One region of the Fulvimarina fulva genome, then DNA from elsewhere that is predicted to be linked to it. Evidence: predicted binding sites of a transcription regulator. Region 1 holds the regulator's gene; each other region holds the start of a gene.
What was found. Region 1 encodes LexA, which represses DNA repair genes until DNA is damaged. Its sites were predicted from a motif close to TGTTCNNNNTGTGTTCNG; they were not measured.

Region 1 (3,280 bases):
GAAGTTCGACCGGAAGGCTGTCGAGACGGACTTCGTATTGAAGGCCGGAACGCCCACCGCGCCCTTTGACGATACGGACTTCCAAGGACGCGCCACGCCATATGGATGAGGGCTGCGTCGCTGCTCTCTGTAGGAGCCGAGCAGCAGTTTCACGTCGCATTTCGGCAAGGCAAGCGAGAGAAGGCGAAGGCAGCCAATTGAGCTTCATTTGACTGCCTGAAACCCAAGCGAGGCAGAGATCAGCGTTTCAATGAGTTGCTGCGCTCGCCGCGAGTGCCGTTCGCCTTTCAGCGCCTTCTCTGCCGTCTGGCGGTTCACAGCATTGTCCCGGCACCACCTATTGAGCGAAGAGCCCTGATTGACGAAGCCGGCTCTAACGGCGACATAGAGCGAGGGCGAACCCGCCACCTGTGTCGTCAGTGAGAGCTTTATGGGCCGTGATTTTACGCTGTTTTGGTGCATCATGATTTTTTTAATTACGCAGTTTAGCGTAAAGCACAATGCCTGATCTCGATAAAAATATCATCCAAGCAGTTCGCGCCGGCTTGGCGAAGATGGGCTGGTCGGTCAAAGACCTCGGCGAAGCCACCGGAATTCCTTATCGATCCCTGCAAAATTACATGATGGGTCGCACGAGAATGCCCGCGAGTACGCTGGTAGCGATCTCTCGCTTGATCGATCTGGAGATACGCGACTTCGACGATCAGAAGCGCCGAATGCACAAATGGCATTTGTACGACGCCCTATGGACGATCTTCGGCGATCAGCTCCCCAATCTTCCAGTCAACGTTACGAACACGAACCCCTTCACCGAAGATAGTGAAGAGGCTTGGAAGCTTCACAATAGGAAGCAGGAAGCAGCAAGGGCTCTCGCAGAAGCGATCGACGAACAGTGTGAGTATTATCGCGGCCTTAGCCGCCTAACGACAGTTGGACTCCATCAACTGAACGATGGTGTTTGGGAGCGGACCAGTTCCGATGAGGGTCACCAATCAGCGTCACCAAAACTCGAACACCTACGTTCTAGGTCACCAAAGAAGGACGACTAAGCGACTGAAAAGAATGGCAAGTTCAATTTAATCGGTATTGGGCCTTTTGGTGACGTGCGCGGACAGGGATTGAGGACCCAATTTGAAGGCCAAAAAGTCCTCTAAACGACCGGAAATTATGGCTTGGTGTAACATCACCAATCCCGGATAGCGCGTTCCGATTTTACCTCGTCAATCCCGAATAGCGTTTGCGCCCACAATTCCCGATTCGTTCCGATTCGCCACTTGCGGAACACAATAAGAACATATAGGCTTGTTCAGGATTTGTTTTGGAGGCCCCGAGACGCATGCTGACGCGCAAGCAGCACGAACTTCTCACATTCATCGACGCCCGGCTGAACGAGACCGGTGTGCCACCATCCTTCGACGAGATGAAGGATGCGCTGGAGCTGAAGTCGAAATCGGGCATTCATCGTCTGATTACCGCGCTGGAAGAGCGCGGCTTCATTCGCCGCCTGCCAAATCGGGCGCGAGCGCTCGAAGTTCTCAAGCTGCCGGATGCCATGCGCCGGGGGGAAGTGGCTCGACCGCCTCAGCCCGCCCAGCGCGGCTTCACGCCGAGCGTTATTGAAGGCTCCAAGGGCCAGCCGGCGAAAGCGCGCGAGACGGTGCGAGACGGCGGGGCAAACGAGAACGTCTCGATCCCGGTCATGGGGCGGATCGCGGCCGGTGTTCCGATCTCGGCGATTCAGCACAACACCCATTCCATCTCGATCCCACCCGACATGATCATGGGCGGCGAGCACTACGCCCTCGAAGTGAAGGGTGATTCGATGATCGAGGCGGGCATTCTTGATGGCGATACGGTGGTGATCCGCCGGGGCGATACGGCAACGCCCGGCGAGATCGTCGTGGCGCTCGTCGATGATGAAGAGGCGACGCTGAAGCGTTTTCGCAAGAAGGGCGACACGATCGCGTTGGAAGCGGCGAACCCGGCCTACGAGACGCGGATCTTCGGCGCCGACCGGGTGCGCGTTCAGGGCAAGCTCGTCGGGCTCATCCGGCGCTACTGATCACAATCCGGGCTCCGGCCCACGTCCCGGGCCGCACAGGTCATTCAGCCACGTCCGGTTTGCGCCAGTATTCCGGCCAGGGCGCAAGGCGGTGGCGATTCCAGTCGGCAGGGAACTCGGAGATGGCACGTTGGACTTCGATCGCGCCGGTCGCCGGATCGCGGCTGATGGCGAGCGAGCCGCTTCGGCGCAGTGTCCTGAGGGTCACGAGGCGGGCACCCGACCGGCACGTTCGGATGCGGGCTGCCCGCGCGACGAAAGCGATATCGGCATTGTCGCAGGCTGCGCCTAGAAGCCGATAGTCGGTGGTGTAGGCAATGGTGATCCCGCTGCGTGTCGTGAACTGGCAGAGCTTCGTTTCGCAGTCTTCGAGGCCGGGAATGAGGCCGCGCTGGGTTCCCTCGGTCAGGTAGGCCCGGTCCCATTGCTCGGAGACGAAGCCGTTGGGTCGTGCTTTCGAATAGGCGATCGAGCCGCCCTCCAGAAGGGCAAAGGTCTTGCCATCCTCGAAGATCAACAGTTCGGGCGGGGTGGCACGCGCTGCCGCGAGCACCAGACCGATCGCGAGAACCGGTACGGCGAGCCATCTGAGCCGTCCCACGGGAAGGCAGAAGGCAAGTAGCGCGAGGGTCAGCGCGATCAATGCGGCGGGCTGGACAAGCCCGGTGCTCTGGTCCGGCAGGCGCGCACTGAGCTCTGAGGCGACCGCGATCAGGAGATCGAGCCCGGCGCCGACGATCGCGAATGGAAGATGGTCGAGGCCGAAGGGCATGAGGATGACGCCGAGAAGCGCCATCGGCATGATCAACAGGGCGAAGAGCGGCATCACGAGAAGATTTGCGACAAGCCCGAAGGGTGCGAAGCGCTGGAAATGGAAGATTGCGTAAGGCGCGGTCGCAAGACCGGCGATCAGCGCGGTTGCCGCCGTGCCGGTGAAGAAGACGACGAGGGCGCGCGCGGGCCCGTCCGCGAACCTGTCCGATCGCCGGCCCCGGTATCGGCTGTAGGCACCATAGACACCGACAAGACCGATCGTCGCGGCAAAGCTCATCTGGAAGCTCGCAGTCATCACGGCATGGGGCGTGAACCCCAAAATGAGGATCGCCGCGATCGAGACATTGCGCATGGTGATCGCCGGTCGGTCGAAGAGGACCGCGATCAGCATGACGAGAAGCATGAGATAGGCGCGCTCGGTGGCGACGCTGGAGCCCGAGAGGA
Region 2 (3,280 bases), on a different contig from region 1:
TGTCGGACGTACCAATCCGGATGATTCGATCGTCGGAGAGACCGGCGATCTTCTTCCAGAGCCCTGCAGCCTCGTCGTCTTCGGAATAGACCGTGACGAGCAGCTTGTCTTTCGGAAGACCGAATTCCCTGGTGATCAGGGTCCAGGCGAGCTCGATCGCCTGATCCTTGAAATAATCACCAAAAGAGAAATTGCCGAGCATCTCGAAAAAGGTGTGATGCCGCGCGGTATAGCCGACATTGTCGAGATCGTTGTGCTTGCCACCGGCCCGGACGCATTTCTGCGAAGTGGCCGCTCGAGAATAGGGTCGCTTCTCCTCGCCCGTAAAGACGTTCTTGAACTGGACCATGCCAGCATTAACGAACATCAGGGTCGGATCATTGCGCGGGACCAGTGGCGACGAAGAGACCTTTTCGTGCCCGTTCTTCGCAAAATAGTCCAGAAACGCGGACCGGATTTCGTTGACGCCACTCATTGCCGCAACCTTTGGAGAAACAGTCATTTGGCCTGACCGGGCTGAGATCGCCCGATCGGCCATTTCGTCGCCGTTCTACAAAGCTCGTGTCTCGCTGTAAATCGAGATCAGATCCCGATACGCGCCGAAACCGCGCGATTACTCGTCTTCAGAAGGCTCGCTCGCCCCGTCTTCCAACAGTTTTTCCGCGAGAATCCCAGCATTCTGGCGAATCGAGGTCTCGATCTCGCTCGCCGCATCGGGATGGTCACGCAGAAACTGCTTTGCGTTTTCGCGTCCCTGACCGAGTCTCTGACTGTTGTAGGAAAACCAGGCGCCAGACTTCTCCACGATACCGGACTTCACGCCGAGATCGATGAGCTCGCCCATCTTCGACACGCCTTCGCCATACATGATGTCGAATTCGACCTGCTTGAACGGCGGCGCAAGCTTGTTCTTGACCACTTTGACCTTGGTCTGGTTGCCGGTCACCTCCTCACGATCCTTGATCGAGCCGATACGGCGAATATCGAGGCGCACCGAGGCGTAAAACTTCAGTGCGTTGCCGCCGGTCGTCGTTTCGGGCGAACCGAACATCACACCGATCTTCATGCGAATCTGGTTGATGAAGATGACCATGCACTTGGAGCGAGAGATTGAACCGGTCAGCTTCCGCAAGGCCTGACTCATCAATCTGGCCTGCATGCCGGGAAGCGAGTCGCCCATCTCACCCTCGATTTCGGCGCGCGGCGTCAGCGCGGCGACCGAGTCGACAACGAGAACGTCAATCGCGCCGGAGCGAACGAGCGTATCGACGATCTCCAGCGCCTGCTCGCCCGTATCGGGCTGGGAGACCAGAAGATTTTCGAGATCCACACCTAGCTTGCGGGCGTAAATCGGGTCCAGCGCATGTTCAGCATCGACGAATGCGCAAATCCCGCCCTTCTTCTGGGCTTCGGCGATCGTATGGAGAGCGAGCGTCGTCTTACCGGAGCTTTCCGGTCCGTAGATCTCCACGACGCGGCCCTTGGGCAGCCCGCCGATCCCTAGCGCGATGTCCAGGCCCAGCGAGCCTGTCGAGACGGTTTCCACCTCGACGCTCTGATTGTTCTGACCGAGCTTCATGATCGAACCTTTGCCGAAGGCACGTTCGATCTGAGAGAGAGCGGCGTCCAACGCCTTGGTTTTATCCACCGAATTTTCCTCGACGAGTCTGAGGGCGTTTTGGGCCATGTATCCGCTCCTTAATGCATTCGGCGCGCGTCACGCAACGCTATCCATGGGGCAGAAATACGTACCCCTTTTGTTCTCGTCAAGATGGATGTTTCATATTTGTTCTCATATGTCAGCTCTGTGCTATGCTCCCGGCGGCTGGCGGCGCACCCGTTACCGCAAGTCGGCGAGCTGGGAACAGGTATTCGATTTGCACAAATGCCGCTGGCAAGGCCCGCGGCATGAACGCTTAGCTGCGAAGGATTTCGAGACCGCGCGGCGATCAGCCGTCGCTCTCCAGCATCTGCTTGACCGTCATCGCCAGCTCGCGCTGGGTGAAAGGCTTTGAGAGGAAACCGAACTTCTCCCCCTCGGGCAGGTTCTTGGCAAAGGCATCCTCGGCATAGCCCGAGACGAAGATGAACTTCATGTCCGGCCGAACCTTGCGCATCTCCCGCAACAGGGTCGGTCCGTCCATTTCCGGCATCACGACGTCGGAGACGACAAGATCGACCTTGCCATCGAGGTCCTCGAGCACATCGAGCGCGTCGAGACCGGAATCGGCCTCGTGAACATCGTAACCCTTGAGTTTGAGAGCGCGAACGCTTCCCGCGCGGACATAGTCCTCGTCCTCGACGAGAAGAATCGTCGCAGTGCCGGAAAGATCGACCTTTTCGTTGGTTCCGACGTCCTGCGGCCTGTTGATTTCGACCTGCGATGGCTCCGGCACGAAGCGAGGCAGGAAGATGCGGAAGACCGTCCCCTCGCCTTCCGTCGACTCGACATAGATGAAACCGTTCGACTGCTTGATGATGCCATAGACCATCGAGAGGCCGAGACCGGTGCCTTTGCCGATCTCCTTGGTGGTGAAAAACGGCTCGAAGATCCGTTCGGCGACATCCGCGGGCATGCCGGTTCCGGTGTCCGACACCTCCACCAGCACATAGTCGGCCGCAGGCATTTCCGCGTAGGCGAAGGCCGCAGCCTCCCCATCGGCGACATTGCGGGTTTCGATCTTGATCGTCCCACCCTCTGGCATTGCGTCACGTGCATTGCCGACGAGATTGGTGATCACCTGCTCGAACTGACCGATATCGGCCATCACCGGCCAGAGATCGCGCGCATGGCGACGCTCCAGCTTCGTCTTGTCGCCCGCGATCCGTTTCAGGAGCAAATCGAGATCGGCGACCACATCCGTCAGGTTCAGCATTTTCGGGCGCATGGTCTGACGGCGCGAATAGGCAAGAAGCTGTCGCACCAGAGAGGCGGCGCGGTTCGCGCTCTGCTTGATCAAAAGCAGATCCTGGAAGGACGGATCGCCCGGCTTCTGGTTCATCAGGAGGAAGTCGACCGACGCGGTTATGACCGTGAGCACATTGTTGAAATCGTGTGCGATGCCGCCCGCCAGATTGCCGACTGCCTGCATCTTCTGCGCCTTGGCAAACTGCTCCTCCAATGCGCGCTGGTCGGTGATGTCGACGGCGTAGAGGATGATCGTCTCGCGGGCGCCCGATTCGCGATCGGGAATGGCGTTGAGATAGATCCGCACCGATCGTGGCTTCTCGCTCTTCAGGGTCACGTCGATCGGCGAAATTTCAGCCTCGCCGTCGCTTG
Region 3 (3,280 bases), on a different contig from region 1:
GGGGATGTAGTCCGGCCGGAAAGGCTGCGTTCCGACCGCGATCATGAAGCTGTCGGCGGAAAAGTGCTTGATGTCGCCGGTTTCCGATTCGACCTCCACCGTGTGCGGATCGACGAAGCGGGCTTCGCCGCGAAGCGTCGTGACCTTGTTGCGCGCGAACTGGTGTTCGAGCACCTCGACCTCATGGGTCAGGGTCTTGTGCAGCCGCTCGCGCAGATCGCCGGCGGTGATGTCCTTCTTGACCCGGTAGGAGCGACCATAAAAGCCCCGCTCGCGCCAACCGGAGAGATTGAGCGCCGTCTCGCGGATCGTCTTCGACGGGATCGTGCCGGTATGCACCGAAACGCCGCCGACGCGCCGGCCCCGCTCCACGACCAGAACGCTGCGATCAAGCTTGGCAGCCTGGATCGCCGCCCGGCGGCCGGACGGCCCGCTGCCGATCACCAGAAGATCGAAATGGTCCACGTGTTTCCCCTCAGGATCCTGCGCCAGTTCCTCCCGCGCGCGACCTTCCAATGCCGGGCACACAATTACAAGAGTGAGGGCGGCGCGCACGCCAAAGCCATTGCCACGGCGCGCGGACCACCTTACCTCGGCGATCGAACCAACAATGGCCGAAAGGGAACAGGACATGGGTCTCAAAGTCGCCGTCCAGATGGACCATGTGTCCTCCATTCATATCCGTGGCGACTCGACCTTCGCCATCGGCCTCGAAGCCCAGAAGCGCGGGCACGAGCTCTGGCACTACACGCCCGACCGGCTTTCCATGCGCGGCAGTGCCGTCACGGCGCGAGCCGAACGCATGGAGCTGCGCGAGGTCGAAGGGGACCACTTCACGCTCGGCGAGAGCGAGAAGATCGACCTTGCCGAGATGGACGTTGTCTTGTTGCGGCAGGACCCGCCCTTCGACATGAACTACATCACGTCGACCCATCTTCTGGAGCGGGTTCACCCGAAGACCCTCGTGGTCAACGATCCGGCCTCGGTCCGCAACGCGCCGGAAAAGATCTTCGTCACCGAATTCCCGGATCTCATGCCGGAGACCCTGATCACCAAGGATATCGAGGAGGTGAAAGCCTTCCGCGCCGAATTCGGCGAGATGATCATGAAGCCGCTCTACGGCAACGGAGGCGCTGGCGTCTTCCACATCACGAAAGAGGACAAGAACCTCTCCTCCTTCATGGAGATGTTCGGCATGCTCTACCGCGAGCCCTTCATCTGCCAACGCTACCTGCCGAACGTGCGAAAGGGCGACAAGCGCATCATCCTGATCGACGGCGAGATCGCCGGTGCCATCAACCGTGTGCCGGCCGAGACGGACACACGCTCCAACATGCATGTCGGCGGGCGGGCCGAGCCGACGGAGCTGACCGAGCGCGAACGCGAGATCTGTGCACGCATCGCCCCGGCCCTCAAGGAGCGCGGCCTGATCTTCGTCGGCATCGACGTGATCGGCGATGTGATGACCGAGATCAACGTCACCTCCCCCACTGGCATTCGCGAGGTGAAGCGCTTCGGCGGCGCCGATATCGCGGCCCTCTTATGGGATGCGATCGAAGCACGCCTCTAGACCCGGTCCCGGCTCCGGCGGAGCCACCGGCGTGAAACGGCAAGACAACGGACAAGACGAGGCAACTCGGCAAATCCAACCATCCGCTGGTTTGGCGCCGTCTTTGTTCTTGTTTTATTCCTTTGACTATGCTTACCTGACGTCGCATAGGCGCGACTTCTTGAATTCTGAGACGCGTCGCTTGGCTCAGGAGTTTCGTCATGGTCGCTCGCGTGAAGACCGTCGCATTCCAGGGAATCGAAGCCCGGCCGGTGGATGTCCAGGTCATGGTCGCGCCGGGCAAGATGGGCATCCAGATCGTCGGCCTGCCGGACAAGGCCGTCGCCGAAAGCCGCGAGCGCGTTCAGGCCGCAATCCATGCCTCTGGCCTCGCGATGCCGCCCAAGCGGGTCACAGTCAATCTGGCGCCGGCGGATCTGCCGAAGGAGGGCAGCCATTACGACCTCCCGATCGCGCTTGGCCTGATGGCCGCGCTCGGTGCGATCCCGGCCGATGCGATCGCCGATTTCATGGTTCTCGGTGAACTCTCCCTCGACGGCGCGATCACTTCGGTGACCGGCGTTCTACCGGCCGCCATGGGCGCCAACGGTCTCGGCCTCGGGCTTATCTGTCCCGCCGAATGCGGCCCCGAGGCAGCCTGGGCCGACCCGGATATGACGATCGTCGCGGCGCGAAGTCTCATTCAGATCGCGAACCATTTCCGGGGAACCCAGGTCATTTCCCGGCCGGAGCCTGCCGTGCGCGCCCTGCCCGCCAATCTCCCCGATCTGGCCGAGATCAAGGGCCAGATCGTCGCCAAGCGCGCGCTCGAGATCGCCGCCGCCGGTGGACATAATCTTTTGATGGTCGGGCCGCCTGGCTCGGGCAAGTCGATGCTCGCCCAGCGGCTTCCCTCGATTCTGCCTCCCCTCGGTGCGCGCGAACTCCTCGAATGTTCGATGATCGACTCGATTGCGGGCGAACTCTCAGGGGGCAAACTGTCCGACCGCCGCCCGTTCCGCGCGCCCCATCATTCGGCCTCCATGGCCGCGATGGTTGGCGGAGGCCTGCGCGCGAAACCCGGCGAGGTCTCGCTTGCCCATCGCGGCGTTCTGTTTCTCGACGAGTTTCCCGAGTTCAGCCCGGTCGTTCTGGACTCCCTGCGCCAGCCCCTCGAAGCGGGCGAGAGCGTCATCGCAAGGGCCAATCACCGGGTGACCTATCCGGCAAAGATGCAGCTCATCGCGGCGATGAACCCCTGCCGCTGCGGGATGGCAGGCGAACCCGGCCATACATGCGCGCGCGGCGCGAAATGCGCCTCGGATTATCAGGCCCGTATTTCGGGGCCGCTGCTCGACCGGATCGACCTGCGCGTCGATGTCCCGGCCGTCACGGCAAGCGATCTCATCCGGCCCCATGCCGCCGGAACGGCTGAGACATCTGAAACCGTGAAGGCGCGTGTCATTCAGGCGCGCAGCCTCCAGGCGGAGCGCTATGCAAGCCTTGGTCTTCCCACGGAGACGGTCAATGCCCATTGCTCCGCGTCCATGATCGAAACGATCGCCGAGCCCGATGCAGGTGGACGCCAGCTTCTCAATGATGCAGCCGAACAGATGAAATTCTCGGCTCGCGCCTATCACCGTATCCTGAAGGTGGCGCGGACGCTCGCCGATCTCGAAGGAAGCGAGAGGGTTCGCCGTGTTCATCTCGCCGAGGCGATCTCATACCGCG

Region 2: recA (recombinase RecA) is a predicted target of LexA. The motif match lies at 1,777-1,794, and genes of this name have one in related genera.
Region 3: ABDX79_RS14975 (YifB family Mg chelatase-like AAA ATPase) is a predicted target of LexA. The motif match lies at 1,675-1,692, and genes of this name have one in related genera.

What each region holds. Positions count from the first base shown of each region.
Region 1 covers NZ_JBDJAC010000018.1:4,137-7,416, forward strand. The annotation lists gene ABDX79_RS18030 (hypothetical protein) at 205-465, opposite strand; gene ABDX79_RS18035 (helix-turn-helix domain-containing protein) at 501-1,049, shown strand; gene lexA (transcriptional repressor LexA) at 1,337-2,062, shown strand; gene ABDX79_RS18045 (ComEC/Rec2 family competence protein) at 2,103-3,280, opposite strand, start outside.
Region 2 covers NZ_JBDJAC010000002.1:3,247-6,526, forward strand. The annotation lists gene alaS (alanine--tRNA ligase) at 1-475, opposite strand, end outside; gene recA (recombinase RecA) at 614-1,687, opposite strand; gene cckA (cell cycle histidine kinase CckA) at 1,950-3,280, opposite strand, start outside.
Region 3 covers NZ_JBDJAC010000011.1:53,309-56,588, reverse strand. The annotation lists gene sthA (Si-specific NAD(P)(+) transhydrogenase) at 1-465, opposite strand, end outside; gene gshB (glutathione synthase) at 632-1,570, shown strand; gene ABDX79_RS14975 (YifB family Mg chelatase-like AAA ATPase) at 1,771-3,280, shown strand, end outside.